4 regions of the Vibrio olivae genome follow, and region 1 is predicted to be linked to each of the others. Evidence: predicted binding sites of a transcription regulator. Region 1 holds the regulator's gene; each other region holds the start of a gene.

Region 1 (3,160 bases):
GCTTTGAAATCGAAAAACGCCTCATTGAACGTTGTGATGTGCCCGTTTTTCACGATGATCAACATGGTACCGCCATCGTCACCGCCGCAGGTATGCTCAATGCGATTGAGCTACAGGGTAAGAAACTTGAAGAGTCAACCATCGTGTGTCTAGGCGCTGGCGCGGCCGCAGTCGCCTGTATGGAACTGCTAATTAAATGCGGCGCAATGCGTGAAAAAATCTACATGCTTGACCGCAAAGGCGTCATCCATACTCGCCGTGATGATCTTAACGAATACAAGCAGTTGTTTGCCAACAACACCGATAAACGTACCTTAGAAGATGTGATTGAAGGCGCCGATCTTTTCCTTGGTGTTTCTGGTCCAAACCTTCTTTCTGCTGACGCGCTAAAATTGATGGCAGATAAGCCAGTGGTCTTTGCGTGTTCTAACCCTGATCCTGAAATCAAGCCATCGATTGCTCACGAAGTGCGTAATGATTTGATTATGGGAACCGGACGCAGTGACTACCCAAACCAGGTCAATAACGTTCTGTGTTTCCCATTTATTTTCCGTGGCGCACTGGATGTGCGTGCTAGCGAGATTAATGATCAAATGAAATTGGCGGCGGTTGAAGCCATTCGCCAACTCGCCAAAGAAGACGTTCCTGCCGAAGTACTTAACGCCGCAGGCGTGGAATCACTACAGTTTGGTCCTGAATACATTATTCCCAAACCAATGGATAAGCGATTGCTCCCTCGAGTGGCCCGTGCCGTTGCTGAAGCGGCGGTTGAATCGGGTGTGGCGCGTATCGATATGCCAGAAAACTATATGCAAGATTAAGCATCATGAGAGGCCTGAATCGAGCGCAAAGCGGTGAAAACCCAAAGCGCGCATTGAGGCTCTTTAGATGTGGTTCTTGATAGAAAAAGGTTGGCAAATGCCAACCTTTTTTTGTGTAAACACAGCGCCATCAATTTAGAAAAGTGGAATCTAAGTAGCACTATTTCTTACAGCAGACTTACTCGTCATTGTAAGATTCAAACTCAATACCCATTTCTGTCATCAGTCTTTTCACTTCAGCAGGAATATCGTCTGGGCGATCTTTGCGCAAATCTTCATCCGTTGGCAGGGGTTGCCCGGTATACGCATGCAGAAACGCCTCACACAACAGCTCGCTATTGGTGGCATGACGCAGGTTGTTGATTTGACGACGAGTACGCTCATCAGTCAAAACTTTCAATACTTTCAATGGAATAGATACGGTAATTTTTTTTACTTGCTCACTCTTTTTGCCATGTTCAGCATATGGGCTTATGTATTCCCCATTCCAGTCTGCCATTGCGCACCTTCGTAAAAGTTTAGGAATTAGTTTTAGACCCACAATTTTAGCGGCTTTTAAGTCTACAAGCAAAGACATATAGACGTCTAGAAGTGTTGACGTCTCATTTTTAGCAAAGTAAAGTGACGGGGTATGGAATGGAAATGAATGAATCGGTGTTTTTTGAGCAGTTTGTTCACTCTATAACCGATTCACTCCCCATATATAGCGCATTCCAATTAACAAGTCATTCTCTTCGCAAGGAAATCTTATGAGTACTCACAAACCTGCCACAATAGCGGTAAGAACTGGGATTGAATCTGACACACAACATCACGCGGTTGTGCCACCGATTTATCTATCAACCAACTATGGTTTCCCTGCGTTTGGTGATGTGCCTAAGTATGACTATACGCGCTCAGGTAACCCAAACCGCGGGCTATTAGAACAAGCGCTTTACGAATTGGAATCCGGTCAGGGGGCCGTTGTCACCAACTGTGGCACCTCTGCTCTGAACTTATGGGTATCAGCCTTTATTGGCCCTGATGATCTGATTATTGCTCCCCATGACTGTTATGGCGGCACTTACCGCTTGTTTAATACCCGCTCACAAAAAGGTGATTTCAAGGTCGAATTTGTTGACCAATCCGACCAAGCCGCCTTTGATGCGGCGATTGCGAAAAAACCAAAACTGATTTTGCTAGAAACCCCGTCTAACCCTTTGGTACGCGTGGTTGATATCGAAAAAACATGCCAAAAAGCCAAACAAGTCGGCGCTCTGGTTGCTGTCGACAACACCTTTTTGACACCGGTGTACCAAAAGCCTTTAGAACTCGGTGCAGACTTTGTTATTCACTCCACCACTAAATTTATTAATGGTCACTCTGATGTGATTGGTGGGGTAGTCATTGCTAAACAGCAAGAGCACGCGGAGCAACTCGCTTGGTGGGGTAACTGCATTGGCGCAACCGGCACGCCATTTGATAGCTACCTAACACTACGCGGAATTCGTACCTTGGGCGCAAGAATGCGTGTGCATGAAGAGAGCTCATTGAGCATTCTTGATTACCTCAAAACCCAACCTCTGGTTGGCGCTATTTTTCATCCAAGCTTGCCTGAACATCCAGGCCATGAGATCGCGAAAAAACAGCAATCAGGATTTGGCTCGATGCTCAGCTTTGAGTTTGCTGGCAGTTATGAGCAACTCCAAACCTTTGTAACCGGCTTAAAACTGTTTTCACTTGCCGAGTCCCTTGGTGGCGTCGAAAGCCTGATTTGCCATCCGGCGACCATGACTCATCGTGCTATGGGCGAAGCCGCTTTAGCGGAAGCTGGCGTCTCACATCAACTGCTTCGACTTTCAGTTGGCCTTGAAGATGCACAAGACTTAATTGCCGATCTCGACCAAGCTTTCAATCTCGTTTAAGGAGAGGTGGTGATGACTCACCCTCGACAACTACATAAATTCGGTGGCAGCAGCCTAGCAGACCCCGAATGCTACCGCCGTGTAGCCAACATTTTAAAGCAGTACTCAAATGCCGATGACTTGATTGTGGTCTCGGCGGCGGGCAAAACCACCAACCGCTTAATTGAGTTTACTGACGCCCTGCATAAAGATGGCCGAGTGGCCCATGAAGTTTTGCAAGCGCTGCGCCAGTTTCAGACCGATTTGGTCTGTGAACTATTAGAAGAAGATGCACAAACACCGCTACTCTCAGCACTGCAAGATGAATTTACCACATTGGGTGAACTCAATGCGCCGCTTACTGCAGAGCAGCGCGCGGCGGTGCTCGGTCATGGCGAAACGTGGTCAGCGCGCTTGCTTGCTGCGCTTTTAACACAGCTTGATCTGAACAGTGTC
Region 2 (3,160 bases), on a different contig from region 1:
AACTTCGGCAACTTGTGCTTCTGCACCCGCCATGACACCGACTTTGATTTTGCTGTTGTCTTGGGCATCGTCGCCACAGCCTGTAAGGACTAACGCAGATGCAGTAGCAGCAATGGCTAGCAAACCCTTGAGTGAAAATTTCATGACTATCTCCTGTTAAACTTTAAATAAAATATATTGTTGTTATATAGCTTTGATTATCGATGATCGACACGGCGAACAATGGCATCACCGATAGATTGAATAATTTGAACCAGTACGATAAGCATGACTACGGTCACGGCCATAATCACGACATCGTAGCGATGGAAACCATAGCGTATCGCCACGTCGCCAAGGCCACCGCCTCCGACCGTCCCCGCCATTGCGGAATAGCTGACTAAGGTAACAAGTGTGATGGTTACGCTATTAATAATGGTCGGCATCGCTTCTGGCAGCAATACTTTGCGAATAATTTGCATGGGAGTCGCTCCCATAGATTGTGCTGCTTCCACCAAGCCCGTAGGCACTTCTAGCAGTGCACCTTCAATCAAGCGGGCAACAAACGGGATGGCGCCGATGGTGAGGGGAACAATGGCCGCCGTGGTGCCAATAAACGTGCCAACCAACATTTTGGTGACTGGAATGATGGCAACCATTAGCACTAAGAAAGGCACGGAGCGGCCAATGTTAACAATGGCACCAAGCACGTTATTGAGTTTTGAGTTTTCCAACAAACCGCCTTTCTTGGTGGTGTGAAGAATAACACCGAGAGGAATCCCTAACGCAAAGCCCACGAGGCCAGAAACGGCGACCATATATAGGGTTTCCCAAGTTGCAGTAAGAAGCAGCTTAGAGTTCAAATCCATCCATGTTGCAATGTCATTAAAGGACATAACCTAATACCTCTACTTTTACGTTATGTTCATCTAGGAAAACCAGAGCGCTATTGCCGTCTTGTTCTGCACCATACAGCTCTGCCACCATCATGCCGAACTTAACGCCGCCAGCGTAATCAAGGTCAGAACTCAGAATACTGACGTCGATATTGAATTTGCGCGCTATCTGCGACATAAGCGGTGCATCTACTGTGGCACCAGTAAATTCTAAGCGAACCAGCGGATGACTCCCTTCAACAGGTTGTTGATGCAGGCGAGCTTGGTAGTCTTCAGGTATTGAAAGGTCCAAGGTTGAACGAATGAATTCATGCGCCAAAGCCGTTTTAGGATGAGCGAAGATTTCACCGACGGTGCCTTTTTCCACCAACTCACCATCACCGATGATCGCGACTTCATGACAGATGCTCTTTACGACATCCATTTCATGCGTGATCAGCAAAATAGTGATGTGCAGCTTGCGGTTGATCTCTTTTAGTAGTTCCAAAATGGAGTGGGTTGTTGCCGGGTCAAGCGCGCTGGTCGCCTCATCACACAACAATACTTTCGGATCAGATGCCAGTGCTCGCGCAATGGCCACACGTTGCTTCTGTCCGCCACTGAGGTTGGCTGGATAGGTATCGCGTTTATCAGCAAGACCAACAAGGGCTAACAGTTCTGCCACTTTGGTTTCAATGTGCGAACTCTCTTTACCGGCGAGCTCTAAGGGTAAAGCAACGTTTTCAAACACAGTGCGTGACGACAGCAAATTAAAATGCTGAAAGATCATCCCGATGTTACGACGAGCTTCACTCAACTCACGTTTTGATAGTGTTGTCAGGTTCACACCATCGACGATAATATCGCCAGTGGTTGGCGCCTCTAGCATGTTCACACAGCGGATCAGTGTACTCTTCCCTGCACCTGATGAACCGATGACACCGAAAATCGTTCCTTGAGTGATTTTCAAGTTGATGTCTCGTAATGCGTGAATTTCTTTGTGGCCTTGGTAAAAGACTTTGTTTACTTGATTAATTTCAATCATTTAACAACCTGTTCATTCGTTGTACAGGGAATTCAGTAGAATATTTTGAGCTAAATCTCATTTGTTAGCAGATGCTAGGGGTTTCAAGGATTCAAGTCAATAGATATTTTGACGTCTAGACGGCTAAATGCAGCAGAATGCACTGTCTTTTCGGAATTAGATAGTGATGAAAGAAATAAAGCGTGCAATAATTCCTAACAACCATTTTGAGTTAAGAAAGAGAAGTAAGTTTTGGCTAAACCAGCAGTGTTTTTAGACCGTGACGGCGTGATTAATGTTGACCACGGATACGTCCATGATGAACACGACTTCGAATTTATCGAAGGGGTATTTGAGGCGTGTAAACAGCTTAAGCAAATGGGCTATCAGTTGGTGTTAGTCACCAATCAGTCAGGAATTGCGCGCGGTAAGTTTAGCGAAGATCGTTTCTTGTCATTAACCCAATGGATGGACTGGAACTTCGTTGATAATGGCGTTGAGTTCGATGGTATCTACTACTGCCCGCATCATCCTGAATTTGGTCAAGGCAAATATAAAGAAGAGTGTGATTGCCGAAAACCTAAACCAGGCATGTTCATTTCGGCTCGGGATTTTTTGAAAATCGATATGGCCAACTCAGTGATGGTTGGGGACAAAGCAGAAGACCTTATGGCGGCAGCATCGGCAGACGTTGGTACGAAAATTTTGGTCAAAACCGGTAAACCCATAACCGAGCAAGGAGAAGCACTGGCCGATGCGGTGTTAAACAGTTTGGCTGACGTGCCCGGTTATCTCAGCAAATAGCATTATACTTAAAGGTCGCAAAGCGGCCTTTTTTATTGCTAACGGCTAAGGAGTGGGAATGAGAAAACAATCTTCTTTAGTAATTGGGTTACTGGTGTCTTTTTACTTAACGGCCTGCAGCTCTTTCGAGCAGCATACTTATGATGCTCCACTGATTTATCGATGTGAATCAGGTGAACGCTTCTCGGTAGGCTATGCGCCGGATGGTCATATCGCTGAATTAGGGTTATCAGAGAAAGTCTATCCGTTAAAACGTATTCGCTCGGGCTCAGGGGCTCGCTACATCTTAGCCAATGATACGCCGGATACCTATCACCCGATCATGCTCTTTACCAAAGGGAATGAAGCGCGTTTGGAATTTAAAGGCACAATCTTTAAAAACTGCGCTGTAGATAATTAGAATTTAATGCGGTAAAAAGCCAGTCTTTGTAAGGCAAGGACTGGCTTAGTTCGGTAGTTTTACGCGGGCTGGGAATGA
Region 3 (3,160 bases), on a different contig from region 1:
GCCCCGATTTTTGCCCTTCGATAATACATATTACGCCATGGCCGCCAACGCCGGTTATTGGAGATAAACCAAATGCGTTGAGCTGAGTCGCTATTAGTGTGGCAGTGTTGAATTCATTCTCGGAAAGTTCGGGATATTGGTGAAGGTGGCGTCGAAAGGCAATCGCATCAAAAGTCGTTGGTTTACTGGTCGTTGCGGTCATAAGTCATCCTTAACTTAACATCGGCACGTAGGTTATTAAGTCCAACTTACTACGTTACTTCGCATGTTGCCAAGAGGTGAACGCCATTTGAAACCGAAGAAGGCGCCACTTTGGGCGCCTTTCGATTAAGGTTTTAGTGTTATTTCGCGGTAATGACCGACATAACCAGCTTTCCACCTTCGCGAACTGGACCATCTTCTTTAGCGCCAAGCGTGTATTCAAATACGCCGGTCTTCATTCCTCCGGCTTCGCCGTGAAGCATTAACATCAACATCTCACCGGATTTAACCGGCTCGGTAAGAATGGCGGTGACATCACTGTTATTGCCTTTTTTAACAGGAGAGTAGCCAACCACAGGCCCGGGTTTCATATTGCTGTCAGTACGGTGAACTACCATCCAACCGTTGTCCGCGGCCATAATCATTTTCGCGCTTACGGTACCGCCAGAAACGTCTTGATCCGTGCCTTTAACACTGAGATGATGCCCGGCCCAAGCGAGCGATGAGGTCGCACTAAGTAGGGCGGTAAGACTCGCGATTTTGAGGGTACGTGTAAGAGTATTTTTCATAATCATTTCCTGCTGCAGAATAATCCTAATTGTTGTTTTCGTTAGCGTTACAACTGACCAACTTATTAATAATACGCAGTGTGAGAAAATTGGTTCATTCGATTTAATGAAGAAACAAGCTAAAAAAATAAACTTTTTTACCTTAGGGGGATTTTTGTTATGCAATTCATGGACTAAGAAAAATCTACTGATTATTCGCTAAATAAAAATATTTTTAATTTAATTAGAGCTTGTCAAAGCAATAAAATTCGACTACCGCACCATTAGTGTTCAATGCCAAAGAGGGTCACCTATTTCGCGTTAAGGTGGGTTATAACCGATAACAAAATTGAAGTTGCATCTATGTCAGTGACGGTTACTATGTATTTTTAGATGTCTATACGTCTAATTTTAAGTGGTTATGGAGGATGTATGAAGCAAGCAAAAGCAGCGTTAAAGGTAGTGATCGCATTGGCGGTTGCAATGGGTTTGACCGCATGTGGTGAAAAACAAGATGACGCAACGATTAAAGTTGGCGCAACGGTAGGGCCACACGCACAAGTGGTAGAAGCTGCCGCTAAAGAGGCGCAAAAACAAGGATTGAATGTTGAAGTGGTTGAGTTTTCTGATTTCATTACGCCAAATGCAGCGCTCGCTGATGGCAGTATTGATATGAACAGCTATCAACATTTGCCATTCTTGCAAAACTACAACAGCAATAACGGGTCGAACTTGGTCTCGATGGGGCAATCGATTCTGATGCGAATGGGGATTTACTCCAACAAACACCAAGCGTTAGATGCACTTCCTGACGAAGCACGTATTGCTATTCCTAATGATCCAACCAATGGTGGTCGCGGTCTATTGCTACTGCAAGAGGCAAATCTTATTAAACTGCGTGATGATGTGGGCTTTAAGGCGACACTGAATGATGTGGTGGAAAATCCTAAAAATCTAGAAATCATTGAGATCGATGCTGCGCAACTACCCCGCACACTGGATGATGTTGATGCTGCGGCAATTACGATGAACTACGTCATGTCTGCTGGGCTTGATCCGAAAAAGCAAGGCATTTACTTAGAGCCAAAAGACGCACCACTCGCGGTCATGGTGATCGCTGCTCGTGAGGAAGATAAAGACAAAGACGCCTACAAAAAGTTTGTTGAAATCTATCAATCGCAAGCGGTACGTCAATATATTGATGACACCTTTAAAGGGACGATTGAAGCGGCATTCTAAGACGAATTCGCGTACGAAAAAAGCGCTTTGGACTGTGTGCCAAGGCGCTTTTTTCGTTTATGGCAAGCTTTAGTAATCCACTTTTCCTCGCAGAGATTTGGTGGTTCCAGTACGCTTTTTACGCTCCACTCGCTTGATTTGCGAATTACGGCTTGGCTTAGTGGGCTTGCGTTTTTTAACTTCAACCATGGCACTTAAAATAAGCTCTTTAAGGCGGTTGAGGGCATCTTCTCGGTTTTGTTCTTGAGTTCGGAACGATTGCGCTTTAATCACAACCACTCCGTCTTTGGTAATACGGTTGTCTTGCAGCGCCAGTAAACGCTGTTTATAAACATCAGGCAGCGTGGAACGTCGAATGTCAAAGCGCAGGTGAATCGCCGTCGCGACCTTATTCACATTTTGCCCACCACTTCCCATCGAGCGAATGGCTGAAAGTTCGATCTCCCAGTCTGCGAGCTGAACATTATTGGATATTACTAGCATCTCTTTCTCTTCACTGCATTATTTAATGGTGGTTGGTTTTCTACTCGGTTGAAAGTCGCTATGTTTTCAGTGTGTTGGACGTTTGTCAATTTAACCCGGTTTTTAAGTGGCATGGGACGTTCAGGCGTGACTTGTTCACCATTCTGTTTTAGTCCTTTTTATCCGCTGACATATTGTTACAATAGCGCTCCTTTATCGATTGCTGGTCGCATTTTGACCTATGGAACTGTTTTGAACACAAATAACGCGGAATTTTCTTCTTTGTCGTTAAAACCTGAATTATTGACGACCTTAACGGATTTGGGGTTTACCTCTATGACGCCGATCCAAGAGGCAAGTTTACCGGCTATTTTGCAAGGTAAAGATGTTTTAGCACAGGCGAAAACCGGGTCAGGTAAAACTGCGGCGTTTGGTTTGGGATTGTTGCATCACCTCAATGTGAAACGCTTTCGTGTCCAATCGATGGTTCTGTGTCCAACACGGGAACTGGCGGATCAGGTAGCAAAAGAGCTGCGCCGATTTGCGCGTGGGATTCATAATATCAAAATTCTTACTTTGTGTGGTGGGACACCAGTTGGGCCTCAAATTGGTTCTTTGGAGCACGGCGCGCATATTATCGTTGGGACCCCGGGGCGCGTGCTCGATCACTTACAAAAAGGCCGTTTAAACCTCGATAATTTAAACCAACT
Region 4 (3,160 bases), on a different contig from region 1:
ACCCCTCCAGAAATCATCGCGTAAGGCAGAGTGCGTTTGATATCAGCAACCGCCTCAATGAAATCAACGGCATAGTTATTATGCTCATCGATACCGGTGGCGACGGCAAAAATATTAGGATCAAAAATAATGTCTTCTGGCGGAAAGCCCACTTCATCAACCAAAATACGATACGCATTAGTACAAATTTCCACTTTGCGCTCACGAGTGTCAGCCTGTCCAACTTCATCAAACGCCATCACGATAACCGCTGCGCCATAGCGGCGGATCAATTTGGCTTGCTGGATGAATTTGTCTTTCCCTTCTTTAAGCGAGATAGAGTTAACAATGCCTTTGCCTTGAATGCATTTTAACCCTGCTTCAATAACATCCCACTTGGAAGAATCGACCATGATGGGCACTTTAGAAATTTCAGGCTCTGATGCACAAAGATTAAGAAAGCGCACCATACTCGCATGCGCATCAAGCATGCCCTCATCCATATTGATATCGATGATTTGCGCGCCATTCTCCACTTGCTGGCGAGCAACGTCTAGGGCTTCATCGTACAGTTCTTCTTTGATTAAACGCTTAAAACGTGCAGAACCGGTAACGTTCGTGCGCTCACCGACGTTGATAAACAAGGTATCCTTTTCAATCGTCAGAGGTTCGAGGCCAGACAATCGACAAGCAACGGGTAATTCCGGTAATGGACGCGGCTGCACAGAATCAACTGCAAGCGCCATTTGGCGAATATGTTCAGGAGTTGTCCCACAACAGCCACCCACTAAATTTAAAAAGCCGGACTCCGCCCACTCTTTTATGTGCTCTGCCATATCTTCGGGCGATAAATCATATTCGCCAAAGGCGTTCGGCAAACCGGCATTAGGGTGCGCCGAGACATGGCATTCAGAGATGCGTGATAACTCCGCAACATACTGACGCAATTCATCAGGCCCCAAAGCACAGTTAAGTCCAAAGGAAATAGGGCGAACATGGCGTAGTGCGTTATAAAACGCTTCGGTTGTTTGCCCCGAGAGAGTACGGCCAGAAGCATCTGTGATGGTGCCTGAGATCATCACTGGTAGTTGAATGCCCACTTCCTCAAACACACTTTCGACAGCAAAAGCACACGCTTTCGCGTTAAGCGTATCAAAAATGGTTTCAATCAAAATCAGATCACTACCGCCACGAATTAAAGCTCGAACCGATTCAGAATACGCCTTTACCAACTCATCAAACGAGACATTTCGGTAACCAGGGTCATTCACATCCGGAGAGATAGAACAGGTACGGTTAGTTGGCCCCAACACCCCCGCAACAAAACGAGGCTTATCGGGGGTTTTTGCTGTCCATTCATCAGCGACTTCACGCGCAAGACGCGCCGCTTCATAATTTATCTCCTCGCTGATACTTTCCATGTCGTAATCAGCCATTGCGATGGTGGTCGCATTGAAGGTGTTGGTTTCAAGAATGTCCGCACCCGCTTCAAGATATTCACTATGAATGCCTTTGATCAACTCAGGTTGAGTTAAGACAAGCAGGTCATTGTTGCCTTTAAGGTCACACCCCCAATCAGCAAATCGCTCGCCACGATAATCCTGCTCTTCCAGCTTGTGCCCTTGAATCATGGTGCCCATGCCACCATCAATCAACAGGATGCGTTTTGCCAATAGCGACTCTATCTGTTGTCTTACCTTACTTCCCACATTCTCAGCCTCGTTCCTTTTATTATCGCCCAATCCTACCACACCCTCTTCAGGAGTCTAGACGTCTAAATAGACTTTATTGCACAATTTTTGTCCCTTATTGATATAAGAATTAATCAAAAAAATGTTTGCCATTTAAACAAGTAGCGAAGACAATCGTTGTTTATATTTTGTTACAGTTAGTGAGTTATATGTCAGTCTATTACACACTCTGTTTTTTATCTGCAGCAGCAATGCTAATTGCCTTTGTAAACAGCAAGATAGGCAAGATGCAAACCACCATAGCCATCACCGCAGGCTCAATGATGTTATCATTACTGATACTCGTTGCAGGTCAAAACAATTGGTTTCACTTGACCGAGATAGCAACCAGAACGGTTGCTGCAATTAATTTTGAAGACTTCCTACTCAAAGGTATCCTCGGCTTTCTATTGTTTGCGGGTGGGTTAGGCATCAAATTGCCCAACTTGAAAGACCAAAAATGGGAAATCACTTTACTTGCTCTGGGCGCCACACTATTTTCAACCTTCTTTATCGGCTTCGTTCTCTACGGGATTACCCTTCTTCTTCACATTCAATTTGATCTCGTTTACTGCCTACTTTTCGGCGCACTCATTTCTCCTACAGACCCAATAGCCGTTCTCGCCATTGTTAAAAAACTGAATGCGCCACGCCGAATCTCGACTCAAATAGAGGGAGAATCGCTATTCAATGATGGTTTTGGTTTAGTCATTTTCGTCACTCTATTTACCATCGCATTTGGTCACGAAGCTCCGACTATCGGTAGTGTAACCGAACTGTTTGCAAGAGAAGCACTTGGCGGAATTGCCTATGGGTTTGTTCTTGGCTTGATCTTCCACTATTTGATTAGCGCCACCAACGACCACTCAATGGAACTATTACTCACTATCGGCGTACCCACAGCAGGTTATGCATTTGCTGAAGTTCTGCATGTCTCTGGCCCGTTAGCCATGGTGGTATCTGGCATCATGATTGGTAACTGGACTCGATTTATTGGCTTCTCTAAAGAAAGTGAAGATCACTTAGATCACTTCTGGGAGCTGGTTGATGAGTTCCTTAACGGTGTATTGTTTCTACTTATCGGTATGTCGATGCTACTGTTTGAATTCCACAAAGAAGACTGGATTATGATGGCCATAGCGATTCCTCTCGTTCTCGCTGCTCGTTATATGAGTGTTCTCTTGGCCTACCTAGGATTCAAACGCTACCGTAAATACAACCCTTGGTCAGTGCGTATTCTTACTTGGGGGGGGTTACGTGGAGGCCTAGCGCTGGCGATGGCGCTATCTATTCCATCAGGAATTTGGGTCGTTCCTGACAAGTTAATTGATGTGAAAGAAATCATTCTGGTTATGACTTATGCGGTCGTTGTGTTCTCTATCCTAATTCAAGGCTCAACCATCACTCCGATGATAGAAAAAGCAAAAAAAGCCGAGCGTGACATGGAATTA

What was found. Region 1 encodes MetJ, which represses methionine synthesis genes. Its sites were predicted from a motif close to TTAGACNTNTANANGTCTAA; they were not measured.
Region 2: a site for MetJ is predicted at 2,007-2,026, ahead of metN (methionine ABC transporter ATP-binding protein MetN). Genes of this name have one in related genera too.
Region 3: a site for MetJ is predicted at 1,139-1,158, ahead of ACFFUV_RS06370 (MetQ/NlpA family ABC transporter substrate-binding protein). Genes of this name have one in related genera too.
Region 4: a site for MetJ is predicted at 1,738-1,757, ahead of metH (methionine synthase). Genes of this name have one in related genera too.

Annotation. Positions count from the first base shown of each region.
Region 1 covers NZ_JBHMEP010000005.1:130,323-133,482, reverse strand. Annotated here, with positions in the region: gene ACFFUV_RS15795 (malic enzyme-like NAD(P)-binding protein) at 1-821, shown strand, start outside; gene metJ (met regulon transcriptional regulator MetJ) at 1,000-1,320, opposite strand; gene ACFFUV_RS15785 (O-succinylhomoserine (thiol)-lyase) at 1,571-2,725, shown strand; gene ACFFUV_RS15780 (bifunctional aspartate kinase/homoserine dehydrogenase II) at 2,738-3,160, shown strand, end outside.
Region 2 covers NZ_JBHMEP010000001.1:116,365-119,524, forward strand. Annotated here, with positions in the region: gene ACFFUV_RS00595 (MetQ/NlpA family lipoprotein) at 1-144, opposite strand, end outside; gene ACFFUV_RS00600 (methionine ABC transporter permease) at 198-875, opposite strand; gene metN (methionine ABC transporter ATP-binding protein MetN) at 865-1,899, opposite strand; gene gmhB (D-glycero-beta-D-manno-heptose 1,7-bisphosphate 7-phosphatase) at 2,131-2,682, shown strand; gene ACFFUV_RS00615 (MliC family protein) at 2,741-3,082, shown strand.
Region 3 covers NZ_JBHMEP010000001.1:1,396,902-1,400,061, reverse strand. Annotated here, with positions in the region: gene ACFFUV_RS06380 (amidohydrolase) at 1-202, opposite strand, end outside; gene ACFFUV_RS06375 (DUF7282 domain-containing protein) at 342-770, opposite strand; gene ACFFUV_RS06370 (MetQ/NlpA family ABC transporter substrate-binding protein) at 1,182-1,988, shown strand; gene arfB (alternative ribosome rescue aminoacyl-tRNA hydrolase ArfB) at 2,058-2,471, opposite strand; gene dbpA (ATP-dependent RNA helicase DbpA) at 2,703-3,160, shown strand, end outside.
Region 4 covers NZ_JBHMEP010000009.1:124,106-127,265, forward strand. Annotated here, with positions in the region: gene metH (methionine synthase) at 1-1,688, opposite strand, end outside; gene ACFFUV_RS19635 (cation:proton antiporter) at 1,880-3,160, shown strand, end outside.